One region of the Pseudarthrobacter sp. PvP004 genome, then DNA from elsewhere that is predicted to be linked to it. Evidence: predicted binding sites of a transcription regulator. Region 1 holds the regulator's gene; the other holds the start of a gene.

What was found. Region 1 encodes Rex, which represses fermentation and respiration genes when NADH is low (regulators of the CRP and FNR family bind a similar motif). Its sites were predicted from a motif close to CTTGTGAANNNNTTCACAAG; they were not measured.
Positions count from the first base shown of each region.
Region 2: a site for Rex is predicted at 8,460-8,479, ahead of J3A64_RS16355 (ALF repeat-containing protein). Genes of this name have one in related genera too.

Region 1 covers NZ_JAGINL010000001.1:46,720-62,164, reverse strand. Annotated here, with positions in the region: gene J3A64_RS00285 (cytochrome c biogenesis protein ResB) at 1-1,031, opposite strand, end outside; gene J3A64_RS00280 (cytochrome c biogenesis CcdA family protein) at 1,031-1,786, opposite strand; gene J3A64_RS00275 (TlpA disulfide reductase family protein) at 1,792-2,397, opposite strand; gene J3A64_RS00270 (histidine phosphatase family protein) at 2,401-3,066, opposite strand; gene J3A64_RS00265 (YceI family protein) at 3,274-3,825, shown strand; gene J3A64_RS00260 (hypothetical protein) at 4,082-4,780, shown strand; gene J3A64_RS00255 (hypothetical protein) at 5,043-5,828, shown strand; gene J3A64_RS00250 (redox-sensing transcriptional repressor Rex) at 5,876-6,583, opposite strand; gene J3A64_RS00245 (glutaredoxin family protein) at 6,660-6,914, opposite strand; gene J3A64_RS00240 (HAD family phosphatase) at 7,116-7,979, shown strand; gene J3A64_RS00235 (DUF559 domain-containing protein) at 8,126-9,121, shown strand; gene J3A64_RS00230 (30S ribosomal protein bS22) at 9,256-9,354, opposite strand; gene J3A64_RS00225 (helix-turn-helix domain-containing protein) at 9,519-9,731, opposite strand; gene J3A64_RS00220 (3-deoxy-7-phosphoheptulonate synthase) at 9,964-11,112, opposite strand; gene J3A64_RS00215 (acetylxylan esterase) at 11,333-12,340, opposite strand; gene J3A64_RS00210 (DUF6807 family protein) at 12,601-14,700, shown strand; gene J3A64_RS00205 (MFS transporter) at 14,812-15,445, opposite strand, start outside.
Region 2 covers NZ_JAGINL010000001.1:3,624,809-3,640,253, forward strand. Annotated here, with positions in the region: gene J3A64_RS16320 (NAD-glutamate dehydrogenase) at 1-425, shown strand, start outside; gene J3A64_RS16325 (hypothetical protein) at 528-749, shown strand; gene J3A64_RS16330 (hypothetical protein) at 854-1,102, opposite strand; gene hutH (histidine ammonia-lyase) at 1,302-2,894, opposite strand; gene J3A64_RS16340 (urocanate hydratase) at 2,899-4,626, opposite strand; gene J3A64_RS16345 (SRPBCC domain-containing protein) at 4,789-5,226, shown strand; gene J3A64_RS16350 (IclR family transcriptional regulator) at 5,241-6,047, opposite strand; gene J3A64_RS16355 (ALF repeat-containing protein) at 6,188-8,281, opposite strand; gene J3A64_RS16360 (amino acid permease) at 8,538-9,998, shown strand; partial or broken gene J3A64_RS16365 (DUF222 domain-containing protein) at 10,051-11,495, opposite strand; gene J3A64_RS16370 (3-hydroxybutyrate dehydrogenase) at 11,618-12,367, opposite strand; gene J3A64_RS16375 (MFS transporter) at 12,372-13,760, opposite strand; gene J3A64_RS16380 (LysR family transcriptional regulator) at 13,898-14,794, shown strand; gene J3A64_RS16385 (ABC transporter ATP-binding protein) at 14,808-15,445, opposite strand, start outside.

The DNA of each region.
Region 1 (15,445 bases):
TGGAAGGCAATATTGCCTTCGCCGTCGCGGACCGTGACCAAGGGTGCGTAGCCGTTTCCTGTGAGGTAGAGGCTTGTACCTCCGAGGGAAACGGGGTCGTTGACCTTGAGCGTTTCCTTCTTGCCCGGCGAATCCGGAGTTTCCTTGGTGGTCACTTCTGCGGTGTAGTCGATGGGTTGCCCGGCCTTGCCCGGCGATTCGCGGTCGAACCTGGCCTCGAACTTATCCAGTTGCATCGAGTACGGCTGGAGCGAACTGCTCTGGAAGTTGGTACCCGGCGTGAATTGGTCGTAGCCCACCAAGGTGTTGACGAACGTTTCGCCCTCCACCAAGATCCGCTGTCCGCTGTATCCGTAAAGCCCACCGATGGCCACAGACACCAGCACCCCGATCAAGGACGTGTGGAACACCAGGTTGCCCACTTCCTTCAGGAAGCCGCGTTCTGCACCCAAGGACGGCAGGGCGTCGTCGACGTCCCTGACCTCCACGCGGTAGCCGCGCTTCTTGAGCAGCCCGGCGGCATCGTTGATGGCCTTCGACGCCGGGATCCCGGCGTCGGCGGGTATGGCCAAGGTGCCGTACTCAGGCAGGCGCGACAGGCGCTTGGGGGTGCGCGGCGGCTGCGACTTCATGGCTTTGTAATGGGCGATGGCACGCGGTGTGACGCAGCCGATCAGGGAGACAAACAGCAGGATGTAGATGGCCGAGAACCAGGCCGACGAGTAGACGTCGTACAGCTGCAGGGCATCCAGAAGCTCGCCGTAAGAAGGGTTGTCCTTGATGTACTGCGTGACCACTGACGGGTTGGCAGGCCGCTGCGGGAACAGGGAACCCGGCACGGCGCCCACTGCCAGCAGGAGCAGCAGGAAGAGGGCCGTGCGCATGCTGGTCAGCTGGGTCCAGGCCCACCGCAGCATGCCTTTTAAACCGAGCGCGGGCAGGGCTGCCTCGGACTTGGCCTGCTGGAGTTTTCCGTCCGCTGTGTTTTCAGCGGCTGGTGACTTCTTCTTGGCTTTCACGGACTCGCTCATCAGATTGGCAACTTCACATCGTTTTGGAACCAGTACTGCAACTCGGTCACCCAGGTTCCCCACACACCGGTGGCCATCAGAATGCCGAGCAAAATCAGGATGCCCCCGCCGATCCGCTGGATGGCCAGCCGATGCTTGCGGAAGAAGGACATGACGCCCATGCCCCGGCGGACGGCCAACGCAATCAGGAGGAATGGAATGCCAAGGCCCAGGCTGTAAACGAACGCCAGGAGTGCTCCCTTGGCCGCCGACGAACCGCCGGACAGGCTCAGCAACTGTACCGCGGAGTACGTGGGACCAATACAGGGCGCCCAGCCGAGGCCGAACGTGAGTCCCAGAAGCGGCGCACCCCACAGGCCTGCGGGCGGTTTGGCGTGGATCTTCGCGTCACGCTGAAGCCAGCCGAAGCCGCCCATGAACACCACGCCCATGATGATCACCAGAATGCCCAACAGCTGCGTGATCCAGGCGTTTTGCGGACCCGTCAGCAACGTCCCAAGCTGGCCGAAGGCACCGCCCAGGAGGACGAAAATCACCGAGAAGCCCAAGACAAACAGTCCGATGCCAGCCAGCATGCGGCCCCGCCGCTGCTTCTGGAGGTCGACGCCCGTCAGTCCCGTGACGTATCCAAGGTAACCGGGGACCAGCGGCAGCACGCAAGGCGAAAGGAACGAGACCAGTCCGGCCAGCAACGCCACCGGCACAGCCAGCAGCAGTGATCCGTTGAGGATCGTCTCGGCGAAAGGACTGTTCATGGGTGCTACTCGGCCACTGCGGAGGTGATGAGGGCTTTCAGGGTGCTCTTCTCGATCTCGCCGAGCACGCGCGAGGCAACCTTGCCTTCCTTGTCCAGGACCAAGGTGGTGGGAACTGCTCCCGGGGGCACAATGCCGGACACGGACAGCAGCACAGCCCCGTCCTTGTCATTGAAGCTCGGGTAGGTGATGTTGAAGGTCTTGTCGAACGCCTCAGCGGTGGCTTGTTCGTCGCGCAGGTTGACGCCGAAGAACTGGACTCCCTGGTCCTTGAAGTCCTGGTGCAGGGCTTCAAGCTGGGGGGCTTCGATGCGGCACGGAGCACATGCGGCAAACCAGAAGTTCAGGACAGTGACTTTGCCCTGCAGGTCCTCCGGCTTTACGGTCTGCCCATTAAACAGAGTGCCCTTGAGCGCCACGGGGGCTGCACGATCTGCCTTGGCGAACTCCGTCACCGAACCATCGCCGGCCACGTAGTTCTTGTTGTCGCCAGCCTTGGCTTGCTTTGCAAGGGAGTCTTCCTGGGCACACGCGGACAGGCCCATGGTCAGTCCTGCGAGGAGGACACCGCCGGCGGTCAGCACGCCGCGGCGCGAAAGATTGTTGTCCATGCTCTATGCCCCCGGGGTGCTCGCCGCGCCGGGGAGCAGAACGGCAGCAGGCTCGGTGTATTCGACGCGCACGATCTTGCCGTCGTCGTCCAAAGTCAAGGATGTCAGGGAGGTGAGGGTGCACTCACGCTTGCGGGGATCGTGCGCGAGGCGGCGGCCCTCAGCGGTCAAACGGGTTGACCAAATGGGAAGTTGGTGGCTCACCAGAATGGCTTCAGCGCCGTCGCCACCGAGCTCGATCGCCTTCACCCGTGCGTCTTCCACAGCCGCCAGAACGCGGGCCGCCTGCTCTTTATAGGGCTCGCCCCAGGAAGGCCGCAGGGGATTCCTGAAGTAGAACCAGTGCTTGGGCTTGAGGAACTCGCTCTTGGTGGGATGGAGTCCCTCAAAGTGGTTCTCGGCTTCGATGATGCGAGGATCCGTGGTGATGTCCAGGTTCAGCGCCTTGGATGTCGGCATGGCTGTTTCCTGGGCGCGGGTCAGCGGCGAGGCTACCAAATGCACAATCTTGGCACCTTCACTGGCGCGGGCCGTGAAGTGGTCCGCCAACATCCGGGCCATCTCCCGGCCACGCTCTGAGAGGTGGAATTCCGGCAGCCGGCCATAGAGGACGGCGCCGGGATTGTGGACCTCGCCATGGCGAAGCAGATGGACAGTTGCTTGGGGCATGTTTACCAGTTTCTCAAAGAAGCGGGGCGATCCGAAATCTTCTACCGCTAGTAGAACTCAAAGTTTTCCCGAAATGTTCCGTGGAGTTGGAATAAAAGATGCATATGCATGTTTATACTGGGTACGAAGCTCGGTTGACGCTTCAAGCAATGAGCTCGACCGGGCAAGCACGCAGTACCCACCACTTGATATAGGAGCAACACCATGATGACTCTCCCCGCTTCCGTCACCACCGGCACCTGGACCCTCGACGCTTCCCACAGCGAGATCGGCTTCACCGTCCGCCACGCAGGCATCAGCAAGGTCCGCGGCCAGTTCAAGGATGCTGCTGCCACTCTGGAAGTCGGTGAGACACTGGCCGACTCCAAGGTCACCGCCACCATCCAGACCGCCAGCTTCGACTCCGGCGACGTCAACCGCGACGGCCACGTCAAGGGCGAAGACTTCTTCGACGTGGAGAAGTTCCCGGAAATCACCTTCGTGTCCCGCCACGTCAAGGCCAACGGCAACAGCTTCGACCTCGTGGGCGATCTCACAATCAAAGGCGTGACCAAGGAAGTTTCCATCGAAACCGAATTCAACGGTGTAGCCGTGGATCCGTTCGGCAACACCCGCGCAGGTGTCTCCGGCGAAACCACCATCAGCCGCAAGGACTTCGGCCTCACCTGGAACGCCGTCCTCGAAGCCGGTGGCGTCCTGGTCAGCGACAAGGTAGTCATCAACCTGGAGCTCGCCTTCATCGCACCGGCTGCCGCATAGTCCTGCTGCTCCTGGTGCGGGTTCACGAGTCCCGCCCTTGTTCGTCATCCCCGCCGCACAACGCGGAGGGCGACGAACAAGAGACTGATCCGTGGCCGACGCAGCCAAACGGCGCCCCACATAGTTCACGCTGTGGGGGCGCCGTTTCGCATGCAGGGAAGTCACCCCGCAATTGTTCGGCAAAGAGCCTGCATTTAGCTGCGAGTTGGCTCCGAATTTCCTATGCATCCTTCAACCCGCGGTCTAAAGTGATGCCATGAGTACCCCAGACGAAACACCACAGCCACAGCAGCCCGGCTCCCAGCCTCCGCAGCCCGGCAATGTTCCTCCTGCGGGTTACCAGCCTCCGCAGGGCTACCAACCCCCTCAGGGTTACCAGCCACCGTCTCAACCAGGCCAGTATTCACAGCCCGGCGCACCCCAGCCCGGGCCCGGCCAACCTGCAGCCGGGCAGCCTGGTTTCCACTTCGAAATGCCCACCGACGGACCGCGCAGTTTCAACGACGTCATGCCTCAGGGCGGGTTCTCGGGAATGTTCAAGACCCAAGGCCTACCGACGGAGTTGAAGGTTTCCTACTTTATTTGGGTGATCTCCGGACTTCTGGGCTTGCTGTTCGGGCTTATTGGATTCTTCGCCGTGATCGCAGCCTTCGCCTTCGCCCCGGGTATCGCGGCAATCGCGCTCATCCTCCTCCTGCTCGCTTTGGCCGTTGCCGCCGCCCAGGTGGTCCTGGCCATGAAGATGAAGGAAGGCAAAGAATGGGCTCGCCTCGCTTTGACCATCCTGGCCGGCGTTTCGCTGCTGCTGGCCATCTTCGGAGCGGCAAGTGGCGGCGGTTCCGGGATGGGCCTGGGCGGCAACTGGTTCGGCTTCCTGGTCAGCGCAGTCGCCGTCGTCCTCATGTGGATGCCCAATTCGCAGCTCTGGTTCAAGGCAGTAAAGGGCCACGCATAGCACTGACCCAACTGCCGTCGTCGTGCGTGATCGGCGGTAATGCAGGCTGAAGGCCGCGGCCCGGATCCTCCGGATTCCCGCGGCTTTCATCATGAAGGCGTAAGCCGATTTGATGATTTTTCCTGTGAGCTGGAAATACCAGCGTGTGATCGTCTGCAGCGTCGGACCCGGGAGGTACGGTGGTAGCAGAACCACGCTGGGGGCAGGGTCGATTTGCTGATCCCGGCGGCCGCACCAGCAGTCGAACAAGCAAAGGAATGCCATGAGCAACCCTCCGTACCCGCCGTCAACCCCGGGTGACGACAACAAGCCCGAGCAGCAGGGCACCCAGCCTTCTGCCCCGCAGCCCCCGGCACCTCAGTACGGTCAGCCTGCCGCGCCGCAGTACGGACAGCAGTCTCCCGCTGCGCCGCAGTACGGACAGCAGTCACCGGCTGCACCCCAGTACGGACAGCAGTCTCCCGCTGCACCGCAGTACGGACAGCAGGCCTCTCCTTACGGCCAGGCCCCTGTGGCTCCGCAGTACGGCCAGGGCACTAACTGGCCGAGCCAGCAGCCCGGACCCACCACCATCCCGCCGATGGTTAACTACGCGTTCTGGATGATCGTCGCGGCCGGACTGCTGTCCGCCATCAGCTCTCTGGTCTTGGCCTTCACCGGAGCTGACCCCATCATTGATGTCATGTTCCAACAGGCCGCACAGCAGAATACAGAGATCCCTGAGGGATCCGCTGAAGGCATCCGGGCTGCCATCGCAGTCGGCGCCATCATCGGGGCGATCCTTTCGCTGGGCCTCTACGCCTTGGTTGCCTTCCCCGTCCGGAAGGGCAAGAACTGGGCACGGATCCTAGGCACAGTCTTCGCGGCCTTGTCAGTCCTCGGCCTTACCAGCCTGTTCCAGTTCGGTCCCACCTACGGCATCCTGCAGCTCATCGTGATCCTGCTGGGTGTTGCAGCAATTGTCATGCTGTACCTGCCGGCGTCGGCTCCTTACTTCCGTAAGGCGCAGCCGTTCGGCAGCCCGTACCAGAACCCTTACGGCCGCTAAACACGCCGACTTCCAAGTATTAGACGCGGGCGCGGACCCGGCGAAGGCTAAACAGCCTGGCCCGGAGTCTGCGCCCGTTGTGCGTGGTAGGCAAGGATCTGCAGCTCGGTTGCCATGTCCACCTTGCGGAGGTTGACGTGCGGGGGGACCTGCAGCAGCACCGGAGCGAAGCTCAGGATGCTCCGGATCCCGGCGGCAATCACGCGGTCGCACACGGCTTGGGCCACCGTTGCAGGCAACGCCAGGACCACCATGTTGGTGTGGGTTCGTTCCAGGACGCGCTCCAACTCGGCGGAGTCGCTGACCCTCAACCATCCCACCTCGTTGCCGATCACCATGGGGTCGGCATCAAAGATGGCTACGACGTCGAAGCCCCGGGACTCGAAGCCTCCATACCGGGCAAGGGCTTTGCCGAGGTTACCGGCACCCACAATCGCGACCTTCCAGTCGTGGGTCAGGCCGAGGGCTGCCGCAATGTGGCGGCTCAAGTACTGGACCTCATAGCCAACGCCGCGGGTCCCGTAAGAGCCCACATAGGAAAGGTCTTTGCGGAGGGTGGATGAGCTGACTCCCGAGGCCTCGGCCAAGGCTTCCGAGGAAACCCGCTCAACGCCTTCGGCCAGCAGAGAGTTGAGCGCGCGCAAATAGAGAGTCATCCGGGCCACAGCCGCGGGCGGGATCTGCTTGGTGGCAGGTTCGTTATCCCCGGTTGTGGCTTCCGGGGACGGTTCCAGCGCAGTCACGGTATTCTCCATTGCGTCGCTTTGTTGTTCCACTCTATGACCCCCCGCCGGACTCAACAAAAGCCATTACCTGCGGGTAACCCCACCCTCAGCCCTCCAGGACTTTCTTCAGGGTGCGGGTGAGCCGTTCCTCGTCGATCTTCCAGAAATCGCGCTGAATGCCGTTGACCAGCACCACTGGAATCTCCTCTGCGAAGCGCTCTTGCAGTTGGGGGTCGCCGTCGATCTTCTGTTCGGTCCACTGCACCCCAAGGCCTTTCGTGACACGCTCGACGGCGGCACGCGCCTCCGTGCAGAGGTGACAGTCAGCTTTGGTGAGGAGGACGACGTCGGGAATTGCCATGTCTCAAAGGTAACCGCCCCACCGACCCTCTCTCACATCCCACCCCCTTCCCGGCAACCCTCTCTCACATCCCACCCCCTTCCCGGCAACCCTCTCTCACATCCCACCCCCTTCCCGGCAACCCTCTCTCACATCCCACCCCTTTCGGCGCTCTCCCGTGCGTTCCCGACGCGGGCCCCGGCGATTGACTAGACTCAAGGCATGCCCGAGGAGAAGAACGCCGCCGTGGTCGCAGATGCCTTGGTGCAGAAGGACACCGTTCAGAAGGACGCGGCGAAAAAGGACATCGCGCAGAAGCACGCTGGCGAAGCCGCATTCTTCGACGTCGACAATACGTTGATGAAGGGTGCCAGCCTCTTCCACGTGGCGCGCAAAATGTATGAACGCAAAGCGTTCACGCTTTCCCAGGCCGCCGGGTTCGCCTGGAAGCAGTTCAAGTTCGTCATGCGCGGCGAGAACATGGAAGACGTCCACTCGGTGCGCGACTCTGCACTGACCCTTGCTGCCGGCATTACCGTGGCTGACATCAAAGCCTTGGGCGAAGAGGTCTACGACGAAATGATCGAGTCGAGGATCTGGCCGGGAACCAAAGCGCTGGCAGAACAACACCTTCGGGTCGGCCGGAAGGTGTGGCTCGTGACGGCCACACCCATCGAGGTCGCCACTGTTATTTCCACCCGGCTCGGCCTGACAGGCGCTTTGGGAACCGTGGGCGAGGTGGACGAAGGCGTGTACACAGGGAAGCTCGTGGGCGACATCCTGCACGGACCTGCAAAGGCAATTGCGGTCCAACTCGTGGCCGATCGAGAGGGTCTGGATCTGGACCACTGCTGGGCCTACAGTGACTCCGCCAACGACATTCCTTTGCTCACCATGGTGGGTCATCCCGTGGTCATCAACCCGGATTCAAAGCTGCGGCGGCACGCCCGCGAGAACAACTGGCCGGTTTACGATTTCCGCTCGGGACGCCGTGCGGCAACCCTTGGCCTCAAAGCCGCCACAGTCGGCGGAGCTGTGTATGGTTTGTGGCGCGGATTCTCGAAGTTCCGCGGCCCCCGCGTCTAACCCTCTCTCACATCCCACGGGCTTGACCTCAACCCTCTCTCACATCCCTCGGGCTTGAGCCCAACCCTCTCTCACATCCCACGGGCTTGACCCCAGCCCTCTCTCACATCCCACTTGGGCCATAACAAGCCTGTGGATAACTTTCGATGGCTTTAGCATTTCTGGGCAAGAATGCCGGTATGCAAAATGCCACTGCTCTTCCTCCCCGACTGACCGCCGGCCCGTTCACCTTGGACGAGGCGGAGGCTGCGGGCCTTAGTCAGTCCTACCTCTGGAATCGCATCAAGGTCGATGGAGTTAGCCGGGGTATTTACCGGCCTTCCGATTGGAATTTCGAGCTTTCTGCGGCTGCCCGATCGCTGTCGGTTGTAAGTCCCGGCGCTTGGATTTCCCATGTGACGGCCGCCAGGCTCCATGGTGCATGCCTGCCGCCCTGGCTGGCGGATTCCAATGAATTGCATCTGAGCAAGCCGAGGCACCTGCCGTCAGTGCGGCGCAAGGGCGTGATCGGACACACGGTAGTAGCATTCGACGACGAGGTCGAGTATGTCCAAGGCATCAGGATGAGCACACGGTCGCGGACTTGGTTGGATCTCGCGCGACGCCTGCCCGTCCCTGAGCTCGTCTGCATGGGTGATGAACTCATACGCATGCCCCGGCCGAACTTCGAAGGACGCGACAAGCCGTTCACGTCGCTGGAGGCTCTTCGCAAAATGATTGGCAGGCACAAGAATCTGCAAGGCGTGGTTCGGGCACGAGAAGCGCTCGACCTCATGCGGGTTGGCGCCGATTCTGCGCCCGAGTCGCTGCTCCGGCTGGCGATATTGGACGCCGGCATCCCAGAACCGGAGCTGCAAGTGCAACTCCGGCCAAACGATCCGTTCTCCCCGTCCGCGGATCTGGGCTACCGTGATCGGCGAGTAGCCATGCAGTACGACGGCGATCATCACCTTGAGCAGGAACAGATACTTCGCGATCGGCGACGTGACAAATCATTTGAAGCAGCCGGCTGGACGGTCCTCAAATTCGGCAAGGACGACCTAGCCGACAACTTTTCGTCCGCCATCCAAAAGATTAAGAGGGCCCTGCGGGTCGCATGGCGGGATCCTGCAGTCAGTTCGGGCTTTTCCCGAGGGACCTGAGAGAGGGACGGCCCCAAACCCGAGGGACCTGAGAGAGGGACGGCCCCAAACCCGAGGGACGTGAGAGAGGGTTGGGATGCAAAAATGCCCGCCACCTCGAGAGGCAACGGGCATTCACGCTTGATGAAGTATCTCTACTTCTTATTGCGGCGCTGGTGGCGAGTCTTGCGAAGCAGCTTGCGGTGCTTCTTCTTGGCCATACGCTTGCGGCGCTTCTTAATAACTGAACCCACGAAAGTTCCTTACAAACTAGAAGTTCCTGTCTGTTGGAACAGATCCGCGGAAGCAGACAGTACAACTGACAGATTCTTACATTGACGTAAAACGTTCCTTAACAGAGTACCGCTTCAAAGGGGCACCCCATGACCACCGTCCGCGGGACGGACCCCGGCTGGCCTCAGGCGGTCTCGGATTGCCCGTCCACCACAGCACCTTTGAGGTATTGGGCAACAGCTTCTTCAGGAACCCGGAAGGAACGGCCGAACCTTACGGCGGGCATTTCCCCTGAGTGGACCAGGCGATACACAGTCATTTTGGAAACACGCAGGACGTCGGCCACTTCGGCCACCGTCATGAAACGCGCATTCGAGAAGTTAGTCTCCGCGGACATTTCCCATATTCCTTTGCTCTCAGACAGTAGGACACCCCCAGTGGAACGGTGTGCCGATGCTGAGCCATCAAACAACCATGTGCTAGATACTCTAGAGGCTGATGGGGCCAATGTGAAAGAGCTCCCAGCAACTTTGGAGGCCCGGGTAAACCCCGGTCCCGCCCGTTTCGTGGGTTCCCTGCGCGTCGTGCCGTGGGCACGGCATGATGCGCAGGGAACCCACTCAGCGGATCTACGCCGCAACCACCGCACGGCGCTTCCGGGCCGACGCTGCGAGCTGCTCCAACACCGAGGCCGTGACGTCCCACTCCATGCAGGCGTCCGTGACGCTCTGGCCGTACACGAGCTCCTGATCCCCGGAAAGCTGCTCGGCCACGTCGAGGTTCTGCGCGCCGCCCACCAGGAAGCTCTCCAGCATCACGCCGGCAATCGGCGAGGAAGAACCAGCTTCGAGCTGTGCGCCAATTTCCAAGGCAACCTCGGCCTGGCGGTGATGGCTCTTGCCGCTGTTGGCGTGGCTGGCGTCCACGATCAAGCGCGGGTTCAGGCCCTTGGCAGCAAGCTTGGCGGAAGCGGCTGCGACATCTGCAGCAGAGTAGTTGGGTCCCTTGCGTCCACCGCGGAGGATCACGTGGGTGTCCGGGTTGCCGGACGTCGCTACGAGAGCCGCGCGGCCGTCGTCGTCGATTCCCAGGAAGGCTTGCTCAGCGGCGGAGGCGCCGCAAGCGTCGATGGCCACTTGGAGATCACCGTCGGTGCCGTTCTTGAAGCCGATGGGCATGGACAGCCCGGATGCGAGCTGGCGGTGGATCTGGCTTTCGGTGGTGCGGGCGCCGATCGCGCCCCAAGAGACGAGGTCCGCCATGTACTGCGGGCTGATGGGTTCAAGGAACTCGGTGGCCGTGGGCAGACCCAACGCGGTGACCTGCTTCAGGAAGCCGCGGGCCGCGCGCAGGCCAGCGGCGATGTCGTGGCTGCCGTCCAGGTGGGGATCGTTGATGAGGCCCTTCCAGCCAACGGTTGTGCGCGGCTTCTCGAAGTAGGTCCGCATGACGACCAGCAGGTCCTCCTTGTGCTTCTCCGCCTGGCTGACCAACCGGCGGGCGTATTCGAGGCCGGCCTTGGGGTCGTGGATGGAGCACGGGCCCACGATCACCAGAAGGCGATCGTCTACCCCGTCCATGATGGCGCGGACCTGATCGCGGCCGCGGTCGACGACGGCAGCTGAGCGGGCGTCCAGCGGCAACTCGGCGATGAGGTCCTGCGGGGCCGGAAGTGGCTCGAAGCGTGCAACCCGCAGGTTGGAGGTAGCGGGCTGTGCTGCGTCCGCGGCGGTAGCGGAGTGGAGCGATTCAGTGGGTTCTGCGGCGATGCTGGTCATTTCTGGGTCCTGTTCCGGGATGCGGAGCGGGCCCCTTTTCAGAACCCGCCGGATATGGCGAAGGGCAGAGAATAATCTCTGCCCTGTTGGCTCTGAAGGAAAGTTGGATGCGTGTCAGTTAGACGCGGGCCCCTCCAGAGCCAACGAAAAATACGCATACCAACGCTTAGTCATAGCCACACCATAACCGCGGTTCTTCACCGCGGGCAAATCGCGTCCATCAAGATGACAGGAGTTTGCGCAGGAACTGCAACTGCTTGATCCAGTGGTGCTCTTGGCCGCCCTCGTGGTTGTTGAAGCGGTACACCTCGATGTCCTTCTCAACCCCGCCAGAGCCTGTGCCGTAGTTGTTGAAGCTTGCGAACACCGTTGATGGAGGGCAGATATCGTCCATCTGCGCAGCCGAGAACAGCGCCGGCACTGTGGCGTTGCGGCCGAGGTGGACGCCGTCGAAGTAGTTCAGCACTGCCAGCATGGGCTCATACTTTTCCCGGTACCGGCCCAGGAACCCGGCAATCTCGGGGTACGGACCACGCGGGGTGATGTCGATCGCGCGAGGGAAGTCCTGCAGGAACGGGACGTCCGGCAGCGCGGCGATGACGCCGTCGAGCCTTCCAGCCGTCAGCCCGGCAGCAGCAACAGTGATGCCGCCACCCTGGCTAACGCCGGCCAGCACCACTTTGGAAGGGTCGACGGCGGCATGGCTCTGTGCCGCTTCTACCGCACGGAAGGCGTCCACGTAGACCCGTCGGAAGTAGTAATTGTCCTGGTGATCAGCGCCTCGCGTCATGAGGCCGGCGTAGTTAATCCCACCGGCCGAAGGGTGTGGATCCGGGGTGTCTCCGGAAACGCCGCCGTAGCCCTGCCCGCGCGTGTCCATGATGAAGTGCGCGTAACCGGCTTGGGCCCAGCGGGTGTTCTGGTTGACCAGGCCGCGCCCTCCGGAGTAACCGATGTATTCCACAACTACGGGAAGCTGCTCCCCCGGCTCGAGCTGCGAGGGTACGTGCAGCCATCCCTTGATGCGGTCTCCCCCAAAGCCGGAGAACGTGACATCGAAGGTGTTGATTACGGTGAGGTAGTTGTCCACGGGCTCAAAGACAACGTCCAACGGCAAGGCTCGGGCCTCGGTGATGGTCCGGTCCCAGAACTCTTCAAGGTCGGCTGGTACCGCGGCGTTGGAGGTGTAGTTGCGGAGCTGATCAAGGGGAAGGTCAAAAAGGGGCATGGTCCGTTCCGGTTCAGGTGGGTCTTACTGGGCTGATTCAGGCGCTGCGGGTTGTTCTGGTAGAGGACATCCTACGTCATCACAGGTTTTCGGCCTGGCTGGTTTGAATCGTTACATTTTGAAGTCGGTCGAGCTAAACTAAACGTATTCGTCCCGGGAAAGCGCTTGCTCAGGTGTAGCCTAAACCCGCCCGAACACTTTTGTGAAGACCCAGACGACGGCGTCACGCGCCATCGTTGCCGCGCCACCCGAGGAGAGCCATGGACACCGCTTCCACCGAGTCCGTCAGCAGCCCAACACCCAACAGGCCTGCCCCTCCGACCGGGACTGCAGCTTCAACCGGGCCTGCCGCGGTAACTGCCCCCGCCCGGATCGCCCTAGTGGGGGTCCACGGCTTCGGCACGCACCACCTCCGCAACCTGGAGCGGCTCAGCAAGCAGGGCATCGTGGACCTCGTGGCCGTGGCCGACCCTCATCCGCCGGCGACCGGAGCTTTGCCTGAGACCACGGCGATCCACGCCAATCTGGACGAACTGCTGGCCGGCGAGCACGGACCGGACGTCATCATCGTGGCTACTCCCATTCAGACCCACGCCCCACTGGCCCTTTCCGTGCTCGCTTCCGAGGCTGATCTGTACTTGGAGAAGCCCCCGGTTGCCTCGATGAGCGACTTCCTCCGCCTCCAGGAAGCGGCGGCTAAAGCTGGCCGCAGCGTTCAGATCGGTTTCCAGAGCCTCGGATCCCATGCCTTGGCGGCGTTGGAGAATCTGGCCAGCGGGGAAGCTACGGCAGAGCTCCCCGGCATCGGTGCCCTGAAGGGGATTTCCGCTACGGGCCGCTGGGTCAGGGATCGCGCCTATTACAAGCGGTCCCGTTGGGCAGGCAAACGTAGTCTCGACGGCGTGGATGTGGTGGACGGCGTTGCTACCAATCCGCTGGCCCACGCAATCGCCACCGCACTCCGCATCGCCGGAGCCAGGGAGGCACAGGATCTCGTATCCGTGGAAACCGACCTCTACCGCGCCAATGACATCGAAGCGGACGACACCTCAGTGATCCGCATGCGGACCATCAACGGTTTGCCCATCACCTGCGCCCTCACGCTCTGCGCCAGCGAATCCGTGGAACCGTACGTTACGCTCCACGGCACCGAAGGTACGGCAGTATTCCACTACACGGAGGACCGGGTGACGGTCCGCACCGAAGCGGGCGAAACCGCTCACACCTTCGGTCGAGACGACCTCACCGAGAACCTCCTCCAGCACCTGTCCCAAGGCACGCCACTGCTCAGCCCGCTCCACCACAGCGGCGCCTTCATGAAGGTACTGGAAGCCATCCGGACAGCAGAGGCACCTGCGCTGATTCCCACAGAATGTGTGAAATGGGTAGGAAAGGGCGAGCAAGCCCACGCAGTGATTCCGAACATTGAAGACATCCTGGAACGCGCCACGCGCGCCCACGCCACCTTCTCCGAGTTGGGTCTCCCCTGGGCACGCCCGGTCACCTCTGGTGCCGAGGCGCTCTTCGCACCTGACGACGCCGGCCCTGCCGCCACCCCTGCCAACGCCGCCGCCGTCCTCCGCACCGGAAGCACCCTCGAGCCGGATCTGTCCCCACGGCCCTACCTGCACCCGGTATCCACACAGGCCGGCGTGGTGGTTACGGATCACCTGCCCTCAGACCACGTATGGCACCTCGGCGCAGGATTCGCCCTGCAGGACGTCAACGGCAGCAATTTCTGGGGCGGCCGCAGCTACCGCAGAACCGCGGGGAAGTACGTGGATGTGAAGGACCACGGCAGGATCGAAACGGCAAGCATCGCCCGGGAAAAAGACCACACCACGCTTGGCCTCAACTGGCTCGCGGCCGACGGCAGCCTGGTCCTCACGGAACGCCGCTCACTGAAGCGCGCAAACCTTGATGCGCTCACATGGCGACTCGACATCCAGACCCGGCTCACCGCCGTCGTGGATGTTTCGCTGGGCAGTCCCGGCTCGCACGGTGCCGCCGGCAGCGGCTATGGCGGATTCTTCTGGCGGCTTCCTGCCAATGCCGCCCCGCGCGTCTTTTCCTCCACAGCCGAGGGCGAGCCTTCCGTGCACGGTTCAGTGGCGCCGTGGCTCGCTTGGACGGGAGAGTTCGACGGCGGCCCTGCCACTTTGGTGTTTGGCGCACCTTCCGAGTCGCCGGACCCGTGGTTCGTGCGCTGCAGCGACTACCCGGCGGTCGGTTCTGCACTGGCATGGGACACCGCCGTAGAACTGGCTGCCGGTGACTCCATCACCCGCAGCAACACCGTGTGGATCAGCGACGGAACGTTGGATGTAGCGGAGATCGAGGGCTTGGTTTCAGGCAGATGAGTGCTCGCTGACGCGTTGTGAGGCCCGCCCTGCATGGTATTTGCCATGAATAGCCTGCAGAACGGGCCCCGCAACGCGAAGTCACGGTGTTTGGCAATTACCGGCGGCCCGCTAGGAGCGACGGCGGGCCGAGTATCGCCAGAGCAGGAAACCGATCACGGCCGCCGAGACCATGCCCAGCGCTCCCGTGACCACGAGCCCCGTGCGGACGCCGAAGTCCTCCGTGAGCCACCCTGCCAGCAAGCCACCCAGCGCATGACCGCCCAGGAGAAGTGGGAAATACAGTGCCAGAACCCTGCCGCGCACGCTGGCGCCGGCCTCGAGCTGCACCGCCGTGGCTGCGCTCGTGAGGAACACCAGGGTCATGAAGCCCACCACGATGAGCATCACCACGAACCACTCCTGCGTGGGCATCACAGCAGCGAGCCCTTGCGTCAGGCCGAAGAGCCCGGCACTGGCCACAATCCCTTTCCGTCCGAAGCGTTTGATCCTTGTTGCCACCAACGCGCCTGCCAGTGCTCCCACGGCGCTGACAGTATTGAAGAGCCCAAAGCCGGCAGGTCCGCTGTGCCACACCCCGTCCGCGAAAGCCGCGAGAACTACAGGCCCGTTCATGCCGAAAGCGCCTAGCAGTCCCGCGAGCAGCATGGTCAGAAGCAGAGGCGGACGGGCGCGGACGAAACGGAAGCCGGCGAGGATCTGGCCTTTCCGGGCTGTGGGATCAGACGCTTCGGGAGCGTGGTGC
Region 2 (15,445 bases), 3.6 Mb from region 1:
CGTCAGAACTTCTGGTGAGTTACGGACTCCTGGATATCTCGGCCATTGCGGAGGAATTGCAGGAACCGGCAGAGGCCGTGGCGGAGGTCTATTTCGCCGTTTTTGAGCGTATCTCCGCCATACCTCTGTTGGAACACATCACCATGCTCCCCCGGGACACTCACTGGGAGTCCTTGGCGAGGGCCGCCCTGAGGGATGACATGTATCTGGTCCTCGCGGACATGACCAAGGCCGTGGTCAAGCACACTTCACGGTCCTCTGCCGCGACTGATCCAGTGGAACGAATCACGGACTGGGAACGGGGCAACATCGAGCAGCTGGCACGGGTTCAGGAGACCATTCAGGAGGCCATTAAGCCTGGTCCGGTGGATATCGCGGCCCTTTCAGTTGCCGTCAAACTGCTCCGCGCCATGGTCCGCCGATGAGACCCAGGTCACTTACCTGCCAGTCATCTTACAAATACTAAGCTCCCACCGACTATGATTGATGGGTCGCCCTCGCATGCGGCACGTAATAGGAGGCCCCCAATGACCCCTGCAATGATTGCAGAACGCGAGATTCGCCTGTCCTTTTCCAAGGCAGACGAGATCCACGACGGACTCGACCGCGCCGTGGATGCCCTGATTGCAAACGCAGCAGCAGACGCTAACTGCGGCATACTGGTGACCCGGCACGAGCCCGGCACCTACACCGTGGCGCTGGACGAATCCGTTCCCTTCGGTCAGACCCACGAAGTCCTCGCTGCCTAACTGCCACCCCTGACGGCACTTTCGGCAGCGAACAAAAAACCGGGGCCCGTTCCTTTCCGCATCTACTACCCGCGGAAGGGACCGAGCCCCGGTTTCTGTTTAAGCTAGGCCCGGCGGAGAGTGACGCCGTCGGACTTCATGAACAGTTCCTTGCCCTCTTCGGTAACCCCGGGGCCTGCATGCTCAAGCCACACCACATTTCCGCTGCTGGAAATCTCCTCGATCCGACCGGCGGCAATCACGTGGGCGTATTTGACCACTTCCACCCGCTCGCCAACTTTCAGCGTCTTCCAGTCGGTAACCGTAGCCGTGTGAGCGCTTCGCCTGGACAGGACTGCTCCGCGTGCCTTCATTGAACTTCTACCCCTTTGTGGATGTTCTCTGTTGTGTATTGAGTTATTTGAACGGTTGACCGTCAAGCCCACGACATCGTTGGCGTGGACGTGACGTACACCATAAGTTCTACTACATTTGCCACGCCCCGGTGCTTGCGTTGCGAACAAAGACCGGGGCGTGACAAATATGCCCATCAAATGAGCGTTTTATTCGACGTCAGGCCAAAATCCCGACGGCGGATTCGGCTGCCGCGCGGACCGCACCGGAGCCGACCAGACGGTCAGCCGCTTCCAGTTCCGGCGACAGGAACCTGTCCGCGCCCGGGCCCTGAACAACTTCGCGAAGCACCTCAAGAACTGCCGTACCGGCAGGACCCGGGGTGAGTTCGCCGTCGGACATCTGCGTACGCATGTCAATGGCGCGGGCACTGGTGACAAGCTCGACGGCGAGCACCCGGCGAAGGTTCTCCACGGCCTTGCGCAGCTTCCGGGCAGCGTGCCAGCCCATGGACACGTGATCTTCCTGCATCGCGGAGCTCGGGATGGAGTCCACAGACGCCGGAACGGCGAGGCGCTTGTTGTCCGAAACCAGGCCGGCCTGCGTGTACTGGGCGATCATCAGGCCTGAGTCCACACCCGGGTCTCCAGCGAGGAAGGCCGGGAGTCCGTGCGAACGGGCGGGATCCAGCATGCGGTCCGTGCGGCGCTCGGCAATGGAGCTGAGGTCCGCGACGGCGATGGCCAGGAAGTCCAGCACATAGGCTACGGGAGCGCCATGGAAGTTGCCGTTGGACGTGACGCGGCCGTCCGGGAGGACCACCGGGTTGTCGATCGCTGCGGCGAGTTCACGGGATGCAACCAGCGCGGCGTGGTCCACGGTGTCGCGGACGGCGCCGGCGACCTGCGGGGCGCAACGCAGCGAGTAGGCGTCCTGAACCTTGGTGTCGTTGATCCGGTGGGACGCAACGATCGGCGAGTTGGACAGAACGCGGAGCATGTTGTCAGCGCTGGCGGCCTGCCCCGGGTGCGGACGCAGGGCTGCGTGGAGCTCCGGCAGGAACACCTGGTCGGTGCCGAGCAGCGCCTCGACGCTGAGCGCGGCGGTGACGTCCGCCGTCGCAAGCAACAAGCGGATGTCCGCGATGGCCATCAGCAGCATGCCGAGCATGCCCTCGGTGCCGTTGACGAGGGCCAGGCCCTCCTTCTCCGCCAGCGTGACAGGCTCGATGCCGTGCTGGGCGAGCAGCTCAGCAACTGCCGGCTTTCCAGCGGTTCCGTACAGTTCGCCGTCGGGGCCGGTTGCTTCGCCTTCGCCCATGAGGACCAAGGCGCAGTGGGACAGCGGCGCGAGGTCGCCGGAGCAGCCCAGCGAACCGAACTCGCGGACCAGCGGGGTGATGCCGGCGTTGAGGACATCCACCATGGTCTGCAGGACCACGGGGCGGACGCCCGTGCGGCCGGACGCCAAGGTCTTGGCGCGGAGGAACATGATGCCTCGGACCACTTCGCGTTCAACAGCCGGGCCCATGCCGGCGGCATGGCTACGGATCAGGGACTTCTGCAACTGGGTGCGGAGATCGTTGGGGATGTGGCGGTTGGCCAGCGCGCCGAAGCCCGTGGAAATCCCGTACGCAGGGACATCGCTGGTGGCGAGATCGTCAATGTGGGCGCGGACCTTGGCGACGTTGTCCAGGGCTTCCTGGGAAATGGTCACCCTGGCGTCGTGGCGGGCGACGGCGACGACGTCCTCCGGGGTAACGCCGCTGGAGCCGAGGGTCACGGTGAGCTGTTCGTTCGATGTGATGGTCATGTTCTTACTTCTCGTTCATGGGGATGCGGACGCCTCGTTCGTTGGCGACTTCGAGGGCGCGGTCGTAGCCGGCGTCGGCGTGGCGGATGACGCCCATGCCGGGGTCATTGGTCAACAGCCGTTCGAGCTTTTCCGCGGCGAGGTCGGTGCCGTCAGCGACGGAAACCTGGCCAGTGTGGATGGACCGGCCAATACCAACACCACCGCCGTGGTGGATGGACACCCAGGTAGCACCCGAAGATGCAGCGGTCAGCGCGTTCAGCAGCGGCCAGTCAGCAACCGCGTCCGAGCCGTCCTTCATCGACTCGGTCTCCCGGTACGGGGATGCCACCGAACCCGAATCCAGGTGGTCACGGCCGATCACGATCGGAGCCTTGACCTTGCCCTCGGCGACGAGCTGGTTAAACAACAGCCCGGCCTTATGGCGTTCGCCGTACCCGAGCCAGCAAATACGTGCCGGCAGGCCTTCGAACTCCACCCGCTCGGCCGCAGCATCCAACCACTTGTGCAGGTGCGTGTTCTCCGGGAACAACTCCTTGATCGCCTTGTCCGTCACAGCAATGTCTTCCGGGTCCCCGGAAAGCGCGACCCAACGGAACGGACCCAAGCCCTCGCAGAACAACGGACGAATATAGGCCGGCACGAAACCGGGGAACTCAAACGCACGGTCATACCCGCCCTTGCGGGCCTCATCCCGGATCGAGTTACCGTAATCAAAAACCTCGGCCCCGGCGTCCTGGAACTCCACCATCGCCTGGACCTGCCGGGCCATGGACGCCTGGGCCTTCTTCGTGAACCCTTCCGGATCCGCTTCGGCCTCGGTATGCCACTCGGCCACCGTGATGCCCTCCGGCAAATACGACAACGGATCGTGCGCGGAGGTCTGGTCGGTGACCACATCAAAGGTGACCTCCCCGGCCTGGTGCCGGGCCAGCAACTCGGGGAACACCTCAGCGGCGTTACCCACGTACCCGACGGACCAGCCACGACGCTCATCCTTCGCGGCCTGAACCTTCGCGATCGCGGCATCCAGATCGGTTTCGACCTCGTCCAAGTACCGCTTCCCCACACGCCGACGCAGGCGGGACTCGTCCACATCAACAATCAAGCACGCACCGTCGTTCAACGTCACGGCCAACGGCTGCGCGCCGCCCATGCCACCACAACCACCGGTCAACGTCAAGGTCCCGGCCAACGGGCCCTCCGTGGAACCCAACGCTGCGGGTGCCGGGTGGCGTCCCTCAGCGGCCAGCTTGTTCCCCACCGCAGCAAAGGTCTCATACGTGCCCTGCAGAATGCCCTGGGTACCGATATAGATCCAGGACCCCGCCGTCATCTGCCCGTACATCATCAAACCCTCGGCCTCGAGCCGGCGGAACTCAGGCCACGTCGCCCAATCCCCCACCAGGTTCGAGTTCGCCAGCAACACCCGGGGAGCCCACTCATTCGTGCGGAACACACCCACCGGCTTACCCGACTGCACCAGGAGGGTTTCGTCCTTCTCCATGGTCTCCAACGTCCGGGTAATCGCATCAAACGCAGCCCAGGAACGCGCTGCGCGGCCCGTACCGCCGTAAACCACCAGATCATCAGGACGCTCGGCGACCTCCGGATCCAAGTTATTCATCAACATGCGCAACGGCGCCTCGGTCTGCCACGACTTGGCAGTAAGCTCAGTGCCCCGCGCGGCCTTAACCGGACGGGCACCAGAAGTGAAATCGGCGGGTGCCATGGTGACTCCTTCGTCTGTGGGAACTGTGTGGTGGAAAGATCTTCTGCTTCTACTAAAGCCCCTTTAGCGAGCGGCAGGAACGGCTTTTGGAGTGGTGCTGTCCGGGATTACAGACATGCTCAGCCCCTCGCATTTACGCGACAATGAGCGCATGCTGGACCCATGGCAACGTTCCGCATTTCCACCCTTGTCGCAGCATCACCCGAGCACGTTTTCGCGACCTGGACGGACCTTGACCGGTACCCCGAGTGGATCGGCGGAGTCACCCGCGTGAGCGACCTCGTTGGTTCGATCGATGTTCCCGGCAGCCGCTACACCCTGTGGTTTGGACGCATGGCAAGCCCCACCGAGATCCTTGAAGTTGAGAGACCCCGGCACATCCGCACACGGTTCGGCAATGCGATTCTGAAGGGCGAGTCCGACGTCAGGTTTACTGCCGAGGGCGAGGGCACGCGCATCCACCAGGAGTTCGTCACCCGGGGATTCATCGCCGGGATTTTTGGCAGGCTTTTCGCCCTGGGATCCTACCGGGGCAGCTTCCGAGGTGAGCTGGAAACCTTCCGTAAACTCGTCGAGCGCGACGCGCCGAGACGGGGCTGACAGGAGTTTGCGCGCTACTGCCCGGGCCGCCCGTGGATTCGCACCGATAATTCGTCAGCGGCTTTCCGGATGCGGGCTGCCAGCACCGGCCATTGCTCAGCCGGCACTTTGTCCTCCAAGAACGTGACGGCGACTGCCGCCGTCGGCCATCCCACGTGGTCTGTCACAGCGGCGGCGATGGATCCGAATCCCGGCGTGATTTCGCCGTTCTCGGTGGCGTAGCCACGTTGCCGCACCTGGTCCAGATGGGACGATAACGCGGAGTACTTCATGATGGGGAACTCCACCTCGTGCCGGGACGTGAAGGCGGCGGCGTTTGGATACAACGCGCGAACCTGCGATTTGGGCAGGGCTGCCAGGATCGCGCGGCCCGACGCCGTGAGGTGGCTGGGAAGGCGGACCCCGACGTCGGTCACCAGACTCGGGCGGTTCTTTGCTCGTTCCTCCACAATGTAGAGCACGTCACGGCCGTGAAGCACCGCCAAGTGCGCGCTCTCACCAATCACGTCCACCAGGGAAGCGAGCATGGGACGCCCCAGCCGGGACAAGGGTTCCTGCCGCGAGTAGGCCGAGCTGAGCTCGAACGCGCTGATGCCCAGTCCGTAGCGCTGCTCCTCGTGCAGGTGCAGGACGAAGCCATTCGCCTCCATCACGCCGAGCAAGTGGTACACGCTGGATCGCGGCAGGCCGAGCGCCGTCGCAATGTTCGACGCCGCCATAGGACCGCGGCGCGAAGCCAACAGCTTCAAGATGCGCAGCGTATTTTCGGCGGCCGGGACTTTGGACGTGGCTTTGCCTGGTGCGGTGGGCGTCGTTGTCATGGTTCCTCGCTGCTTGGGCTGCTGACGGGATACCGGGCATAGCTGTCCGGTATCCCGTACTCAAGCGTGCACCCTCGACGAGGCATTCGACAATGCGAAACCACGGATCCTGTCTCGGATACCGGACCCGCTTGCGACCCCTAACCCTTGGTCGGGGCTACACCCTTACGCCTGAGCAGGAACGTAATGGCTCCCGCCGCGGCCAGGACCAGAGCCACGATCAGCCCGATGGTCCAGCCGCTCATCCCGTTGGATGAGGCAGCCAGCGGACTGGCGGCCTCTTGCGACTGTGAATCAACCGAGGCGCCATCCTTGGCAGCTGACGCGGCCGGCGGCACTGAAATACTGGGCGCGGCCGACGCTGTGGCTGCGGGGGTTTCTACGGCTTCGGCCGGCGTACCGGTTTCGGCAAGCTCGACGGCGGGAGCGTAGTCACGCGGCCAAGGAACCACGATCGGGGCTACTCCGGTTCCCGAGTGCTGGGAGACGTCAACCTGGCCGGCTGCAGCCTGCCCGGCCTGTCCACCAGCATTGGCCGCGGCAGTTTGGCGTGCAGCTTCAGCCTGGCGGGCGGCTTCTGCGGCAGCTTCGGCCTGACGTGCGGCTTCGGCCTGACGTGCGGCTTCGGCGGCTTTGGCAGCGTCGGAGGCCTTGCCGGCATCGACAGCTGCTGTATCTGCCAGGCCGGCAAGCTCGGCGATCATGGCGTCGATCGAGGCAACGTGGGCCCTTGTGGCCATGTCCCGATCAAGGGCTGCAAACTGACCAACCGTAGCGAATGCGTGCGCATCTGCCCGGCTGCCGTCCAAGGCAACATCGGCGGCTACCCGCAGTTCCCGATCTGCGGCGTCCAGTTTCTGGTAAGCGAGGATGCGGTTGTCGAGGTCCTGCGGACCAGCAAATCCGTACTCCAGGAAGTAACGGACGTCTGCGTGGCTGGCAGACTTCACGGCCTCGGTGGCAGCCTTCTGTACGTACTTGCCACCCGTGGCTTGGTATTGGAAAGCACGCTGGCGGTCGGCAACCAGTGCGGCCTCGTCCAGCAAGAGTGCAGCGTCGTGGCCATTGACAACGAAAGTCTTGATAGCGGCGTCGCCACCTAACAACGCAGCCTCCGCGGCTTTCCGAACCTCAGGCGTACCCACCAATGCGAGATCCAAGGTGGCCTGGCGGGCATCATTGATCAGCGCGTCGAGGTCGGCACCGGGCGCCGTCAGGGTTGCGAGAAGCCCGGGAAGCTCTTTGGCTGCTTTTCCAAAAGCTTCTTGAAACGGCTTCTTAGCGGTCATGCTTGCACCGTCGATGATGGCACGCGGAACGGCCTGTGTGGTCTGGAATTTCCAGTCGGCCATCAATCGGGCCGTGTCTGCTTCCCTCGCAGCTGATGCTGTGTTTTTGGCCTGCTCTACGGCGGCCTTCGCGCGATCAGCGACCGCAACGGTGCCGTTGGGATTGGCTGCGATGTCTGACTTGATTTGTTGGAGCAGCCCGGTCACTGTTGCCGTCTCTGAATCGCGATCGGCAGCAACAAACTGGCCGTAACGAAGGAAAGTAGCGAGGACTTCCGGATCATAGGTGTCCAGAGCCGCTTGGGCTCCGAGAGTGACACCGGCGATGGGCGAATTCGTCAGGTGTGTGACAGCCTCCCGGTCCTGGCCCTGAGCAGTCTTACGCCAGCCCTCGAGAACGAATCCCTCGATAGCCTCAGCGCCTTGATCCAAGCTCTTGGAAGCAGCCATGCGGACGGGACCCTCGTAGTTGAGGAACCAGCTCGTAGCGATCCGCAAATCAAGTTCCCAGGACTTGGCCCAACCGCTCGACAGGAAGCTATCAATCACAGCGGGGTCATTCGTGGCCAGTACCCGGACCGCGCTCTCCCTGACGTTCTCGCTTCCCCGCGTCGTCAACTCGGTGACCAGCTGCTTGCGGTCCGCGGCCAGCGTAACGTCCTGTCCGCCGTCGAGAAATGTCTGCAGCGCCTCCGGCCCGCCCACAAGAGCCGCAGCAGCGGCGGCACGGGTTGCAGGGCCACCCGCCTTCCACAGCTCAACGACGCCGGCAGTATCAGTCGCCCGCTCCACGAACGGGACAGGAGCCTGAGCGGCGTGCGGAACTTCAAAAGCTGGAATTTCGTAGGCCTGAGCGGGAACAGCGAGGAGCAAAGAAGCCCCAGCTACAACGGCAACAAGGGCAGCAGTAACACGGCGCCGGGCAGTGCGGAATGCAGAGTTCAAGAGTCCCCCAAGTAACGGATGCGATGGCAGCGCGGAGTTCAATGGGGGCGACGCGGATGCGAGGGATGCCTGACCGGTGACGAGCTGTCCGCGGTCATCATATCCGACCGGAGACTATGACTTTTACCACGGTGAAAATCGACGCCACTGGACTGTCTGCGATCAAAGACACCAAAGCCCCGTGAGTCCCATCACAAGGCGCCCAAAAGTGATCTGCTGGATAGCGATCCCCTCCCAAAGACGAGAAGGTTTTACTATGCAACAAACCAAGCTGGCTGTGGAGAGCTCTGTCCTCCAGGCCGCGGGTACGGCGCTCAGCCGAGGCCTCAACGTCCGTCACATTCGCTTCATGGCGCTCGGATCTGCGATCGGCACCGGCCTTTTCTACGGCTCCGCCTCCGCCATCCAGAAAGCCGGCCCCGCCGTCCTGCTGGCCTACATCATCGGCGGCGCGGCCGTGTTCATGGTGATGCGAGCACTGGGCGAAATGGCTGTCCGACACCCCGTGTCGGGCTCCTTCGGCCAGTACGCGTCCAAGTATCTGGGACCGTTCGCGGGCTTTGTGACCGGTTGGACTTATGTGTTCGAGATGGCGATCGTGGCCATCGCCGATGTCACAGCCTTCAGTATCTATATGGGCTTTTGGTTCCCACAGGTGGACAGATGGATCTGGGTGCTCGCGATCATCCTGTTTCTGGGCGCCATGAACCTGCTCAGCGTGAAGGTGTTCGGCGAGCTCGAGTTCTGGTTCTCGCTGATCAAGGTGGTGGCGATTATCGCCATGATCGTCGGCGGTGCAGCGATCGTCGTGTTCGGCTTCCAAACGGGCGACGGCGGTGGCGTGGCACCGGGACTCGGGAACCTCGTGAATCACGGCGGTTTGTTCCCCAATGGTTTCGAGGGGCTCCTGGCCGCGTTCGCCGTCGTGATGTTTGCCTTTGGCGGGATCGAGACGATCGGTATCACGGCGGGCGAGGCCACGAACCCCAAGAAGGTCATCCCGCAAGCAGTTAATACTGTGCCCGTCCGCGTTTTGTTGTTCTACGTACTGACTTTGGGCGTGCTGATGAGCATCTTCCCGTGGAATGAAATCGGCAGCAGCGGCAGTCCGTTCGTGCAGATCTTCGATGGTTTGGGCATCCCGGCCGCCCCGCATATCCTCAACGCCGTGGTCATTACCGCCGCGCTCTCGGCGATCAACAGCGACATCTTCGGTGCTGGCCGCATCCTGTTCGGACTGGCCCAGCAGGGACACGCGCCCAAGAGCTTCAGCAAGATCTCCCGGCATGGTGTTCCGTGGATGACCGTGGTGATGATGGGCGGGATCCTGCTGGTGGGCGTCGTATTGAACGCTGTCATTCCGGAGGACGTATTCGTGCTCATTGCCTCGATCGCTACCTTCGCCACCGTGTGGGTTTGGGTGATGATCCTCGCTTCGCACGTCGCCATGAAGCGGGAGATCAAGCGCAAGGGCCTGCCGGCGTCGGAATTCGGTTCGCCTCTGTGGCCTGTTGCGTCCATTCTCACCATGGCGTTCATGGCCATGGTGATCGTGATCCTGGGTGTCTTCGAGGACACGCGTGTTGCCTTGTACGTTGGCGGAACCTGGCTGGTGCTGCTGTTCGTGGCCTACAAGCTGTGGGTCCGCGGTGGCGGATTGCTCAGGGCAGAGCTGGTGGACGAGACCGCGCAAATGCCCATTGTGAAGGCACCCTAGTTTGCTGGCCGGGCTGTAGTTTGCTGGCCGGGCTGTCGTTTGCTGGCCGCGTCTAGTTTCTGAGGCGCGTGGACTTGTGCCCCGGCAGCGGTGGCGCTTTGGATTTGTAGCTATGCCCGGTGGGAGTGCTGACACGGATGGTGTGCACGTCACCGGGCATGCTCTTTGCGGTCCAGCCCGGATTCTCCTTGGTGTGGTTGCAGGCTTCGCAAAGCCCGGCCCCATTGTTGAGGTGGGTGCTGCCTTCTGAATGCCAGGGAATGACGTGGTCGATGTGCCGGATGGGCGCGTCACAATACGGGGTACGGCATGTGTTGTCCCGGATGTGGATGAAGCGTCTCAACTTTTGGGGGAAGAACCGTGCTTTTGAGTCCATCGTCAGGAGCTCGCCGCTGCGGGGAGCTGTGTAGAGGCGGCGGAGCAGCACTCTTAATTCGCTGCGGTCCGCGGACTCCAGGTTCCAATGAAGCTGATCCTCATACCCGGATTGTTCCTCAACCAGAAGCGCCCTTGCCCATTCAGCGGGTACGATTCCGTAGCCTTCGAGCCGCGCGGGCTCGGGGTCCCCTTGAAAGAGCGTGCGATCGGTCATGACGAGGTTGAGGTTGATGCCCGCGACACCACCCGACGTGCCCGTAACGCGTTCGGTCAGGGTGTCAGCCATGACTTGGCCGCGGGTCCGCGCGTCCCCGCTGGAACGGACGGAGTCCGCTGTCCGGGCCAGCGCTGCATAGACGGCCACGCCTTGGGCGACCGGGAGCAGTGCGGTGAGGTACGTCATGGTGTCTGGCGCAGGACGGAGGCTGACCGTACGTTCCGTAGCTGCACGGCTGGCTCGCTGTGCCACAGACCGCGGGTCACAACGATATGCGGCGGCTTTGCGGCGGCGATGATGGCCTTGTCTCCGGTCCCATCGAAGGTCCCGGCGTTCGGGGCGAGTTCCTCGTCCACCGCTGCCCGGTCCTCAACGGACAGGCAGGCTGTTTCCTTCACGAGCAGCGTGGCCCGCCACTCGTTCAACTGGCCCGACTCCAGTGCTGCCATGGTTCGCGGCATCTCCGTGACAAGCGCTTTGGCAAAGCCAAAGAGTCTGGATCCTTTATTCGGTTATTCCCGCCGTGCCAACGCCACCTGCGCAGCAACGCCCATGCCACGCTCTGCCGCGGGAACCCCGGCCTGGGCCTGCTCGGCCCTCTGCGCCAGATCAAACGCCACCGCAACCCGGGCTTGCCGGGCTGAAATGGCAGACTTCAGGTCCTCAAGATCGCGCAATTCATCAATCAGCGCCGAGCTATCGGCGGTGATCTGAAGTGACCCCAGCTCAAGGATGAGCTCCCGGATGCCCCGTCCGCTAACTGCCACTCCAGACGCCACCGCCCCGGGAGGTGCAGAAGGCAGGACACGGGCTGGTAAAGCCAGTGGCGAAGCCACTGCTGCCTCCTGCGATCCCCGAATTCCGCCCATAAAGCTACTCTTCCAGGGACCCCGGCCGAACATCAGACCTGTAGTTGTCTATGTGGAAAACCCCACAAACGCCCGCGTCGCAGCAAACGTTTGAAGCGCACCCGCGCCGAGATGGCAGTTAATGCCATCTCGGCGAAAGGGTGGGCGCGGCAGGGCTACCGAGCCGACCATCCACCATCCATGGTGTAGCTCGCACCGGTAACCATGCCGGCGTCGTCGGAGGCTATCCACGCTGCCAACGACGCAACTTCCTCCACCTCCACCAACCGCTTCACCGCGGACTCCGTCAGCATCACCTTGGCCAAAACCTCGGCCTCGGGGATGCCGTGGAGCCGGGCTTGATCGGCAATCTGGCGTTCCACCAAGGGGGTCCGAACGTACCCGGGGTTGATGCAGTTGGACGTGACCCCGCGCTCGCCGCCCTCCAAGGCAGTGACCTTGCTGAGTCCCTCGAGGCCGTGCTTGGCGGACACGTACGCGCTCTTGTAGGCCGAGGCGCGGAGCCCGTGGACCGACGAGATGTTGATGATCCGGCCGAACCCGTTGGCGTACATGTGCGGGAGGGCGGCCCTGATGAGGAGGAACGGGGCCTCCAGCATCAGGGCCAGGATCCGCCGGAACTCGGCGGGTTCGAACTCCTCTATCGGCGCAACTTTCTGGATCCCTGCGTTGTTGACCAGGATGCCGCAGTCGAGGCTCAGGGCGGCCAGCGCGTCCACGTCCAACAGGTCCACCGTCCAGGCTGTGCCGCCCAGCTCATCGGCGAGCGCCGCAGCTCCGGAGGCATCGACGTCGGCCACTACTACTTTCGCTCCGCGGGCGGCGAGCGCCCGGGCGCAGGCGGCCCCGATTCCGCTGGCGCCGCCGGTCACCAGTGCTTTGCGTCCGTTCAAGGAGTTGTCCATCAAATTAGCCCTTCGCTGCTGAAGACGTAGTCAGTCCATGCCGGATTGCGTCCGCCTCGTCCACCTCTTGCAGCGCGATGCCCCTGGTTTCCTTGAGTGAAACAACGGCGACGACGGTGATGGCGCAGGCGACTACAAGGTAGATCGCTGTGGGAACCCATGAGCCGGTGTCCTTGAGCCACTGGGTCGCCAGCAGTGGGGCGAGTGAGCCGGCGAAGATGGACGTGACCTGCGAGCCGAGCGAGACACCGGAGTAGCGCATGCGGGTGGGGAAGAGCTCGGACATGATGGCCGGCTGCCCCGCGTACATGAAAGCGTGGAGGCACAGGCCGATGGTCACGGCCAGCACAATCACTACGGCGTTCTTGGTGTCGAACATGGGGAATGCGAAGAACGGCCAGGTTGCGCCGGTGATTGCGCCCACCAGGTAGACGGGCTTGCGTCCCCACGAATCCACCAGGCGTCCCACCTGCGGGATGACCAGGAAGTGGATCACATGGGCGATCAGGAGCGCCAGAAGGAGCGAGGAAGTGTCGTACTTGTGGACGCTCTTGAGGTAGACAATCGCGAAGCTCACCACGAGGTAGTACATGATGTTCTCGGCGAAGCGGAGGCCCATGGCCTGCAAGATGCCCTTGGGGTACTTGCGGATGACCTCGCCAACACCGTAGCTGATGGCCTTGGACTCCTGCACCTGTGCCTTGGCTTCGAGGAAGATCGGGGCTTCGGTGACGTGGGTGCGGATGTAGTAGCCAACGAACACGATCACTGCAGAAAGCCAGAACGCTACGCGCCAGCCCCAGCCGAGGAAGGCTTCGCTGCTCAGTGTGGTGGACATGACGAACAGGACCAGCGTGGCCAGGAGGTTACCCACCGGCACGGCTGCCTGCGGCCAGGATGACCAGAAACCGCGGGACTTGTTGGGGCTGTGCTCAGCCACCAGCAGGACAGCACCGCCCCATTCGCCACCGAGCGCGAAGCCTTGGATGAAGCGAAGAGCAACCAGCATGGCCGGTGCCCAGTAGCCGATTTCCATGAAGCCGGGGAGGCAGCCCATCAGGAATGTCGAGACGCCCACAATCACGATGGTCAGCTGCAGGGTAGGTTTGCGTCCCAGCTTGTCGCCGATCTGGCCGAAGACGATGCCACCCAGCGGACGGGCCACGAAACCAACGGCGTACGTGATGAAGGCCTGGATGATGCCGTCCAGTTCGTTGCCCGTGCTCGGGAAGAAGTACTTGCCGAAAACCAGCGTGGCGGCAGTGGCGTACAGGAAGAACTCGTACCACTCCACCACCGTGCCCACCATCGATGCGGCGACGATCTTCTTGAGTCCGGAACCTTCGCCGGCGCCTTTCCCTGCTCTTGATGCGGAGCGCTGCTCTACGCTCATATCCATCTCCTCAGTGTCCTCTTTGACCCTCTTGAACGTGATGTGATCCACAACACGAAATGCTCCACTGAGTATTGCTGCAGATTCTTCCGCACTCAATGACCAAAGTGGCACTGAGTATGTGCAAAATTGCAGATATGAATCCGAACCCCGACGACCTCCTCATCTTGCTTACCGTCTCACGTTCAGGAAGATTTACGACGGCGGCCCAAGCCTTGGGACTCAACCACACCACCGTTTCGCGCAGGATAGCGGCGCTGGAGAAAGCGCTTGGGGGCCGGGTCCTCGCGCGCGCGGCTGGTGGTTGGGAGGTAACGGAGCTGGGAGCGGAAGCGGTGCTGGTCGCGGAACGGATCGAAGCGGCGGTGGGCGCGCTGGGACCGAGCGACCGCGCACCCGACCCCATTACCGGCGTCGTACGCATGACCGCAACTGATGGCTTCAGCGCCTATATCGCGGCACCTGCCGTGGCCCGTTTGAGAAGGGAGCATCCGGGACTCAGCGTCGAGATCGTCACTGTGACACGGCGGGCGTTGCAACAGCGATCGGGCCTGGACATCGAGGTGGTGGTGGGGACGCCGCAGGTGCACCGGGCCGAGGCGATCCGGCTCGGTGAGTACCGGCTGGGGATGTACGCGTCCCGCGCCTATTTGAAAGACAACGGAACGCCGTCCAGCATCGAGGAGCTCACGCAGCACCAACTGGTGTACTTTGTGGACTCCATGCTGCAAGTGGATGACTTGGATGCTCCCCGCAGGCTGGTCCCAGCCATGCGCGACGGCCTGAGTTCAACCAATGTGTTCGTGCATGTTGAGGCTACCCGTGCCGGGGCGGGCGTGGGATTCCTGCCGTGCTTCATGGCCGATCGGCACAGTGATTTGGTGCGGCTCCTGCCAGCGGACTTCGCGGAGCTCCTGCCCTACTGGATGGTCCTCCGCCCCGACTCCATGCGCCGCCCCGCAGTTGCCGCCGTCGTGCAGGCCTTGCGGGAGGAGACGGAGCAGCGTCGGGAGGAGTTGCTGGGCGCGGAATAGCGCAAGGGGGAAATCACGACCCCAAGGGGATTACCAGCGGCGTGTGGCTCACAGGATCGTCGATGACTACGCACGGCAGGCCAAATACGTGCTCCACCAACTCGGCCGTGACCACGTCGGCGGGCCGGCCCTCGGCAACCACCGCGCCGTCCTTCATCGCGATGAGGTGCGTTGCGTAGCGGCAGGCGTGGTTGAGGTCGTGCAGCACGGCCACCAAGGTATTGCCCTCGCCGTTAAGCCGCCGGAACAGCTCAAGGAGCTCGATCTGGTGCGCGATATCCAGGAACGTGGTGGGCTCGTCCAGGAGCAATAAAGGGGTTTGCTGTGCCAGCACCATGGCCACCCACACGCGTTGCCGCTGCCCACCGGAGAGTTCGTCCACCAAGCGACCGGACAGCGACGTTACGTTGGTGGCCTCCAACGCAGCAACTACTGCGGCTTCATCGGATTCGGACCATTGACGCAACAGCTTCTGGTGCGGGTAGCGTCCACGGGCAACAAGGTCGGCCACGGTGATTCCGTCGGGCGCAATGGATGTCTGCGGCAACAAACCGAGACGCCGGGCGACTTCCTTGGCTCCGTAGGACGAAATGTTCTTGCCGTCCAACACAACGGAACCGGAGGAAGGTTCCAGCAACCGGGACAACGCCC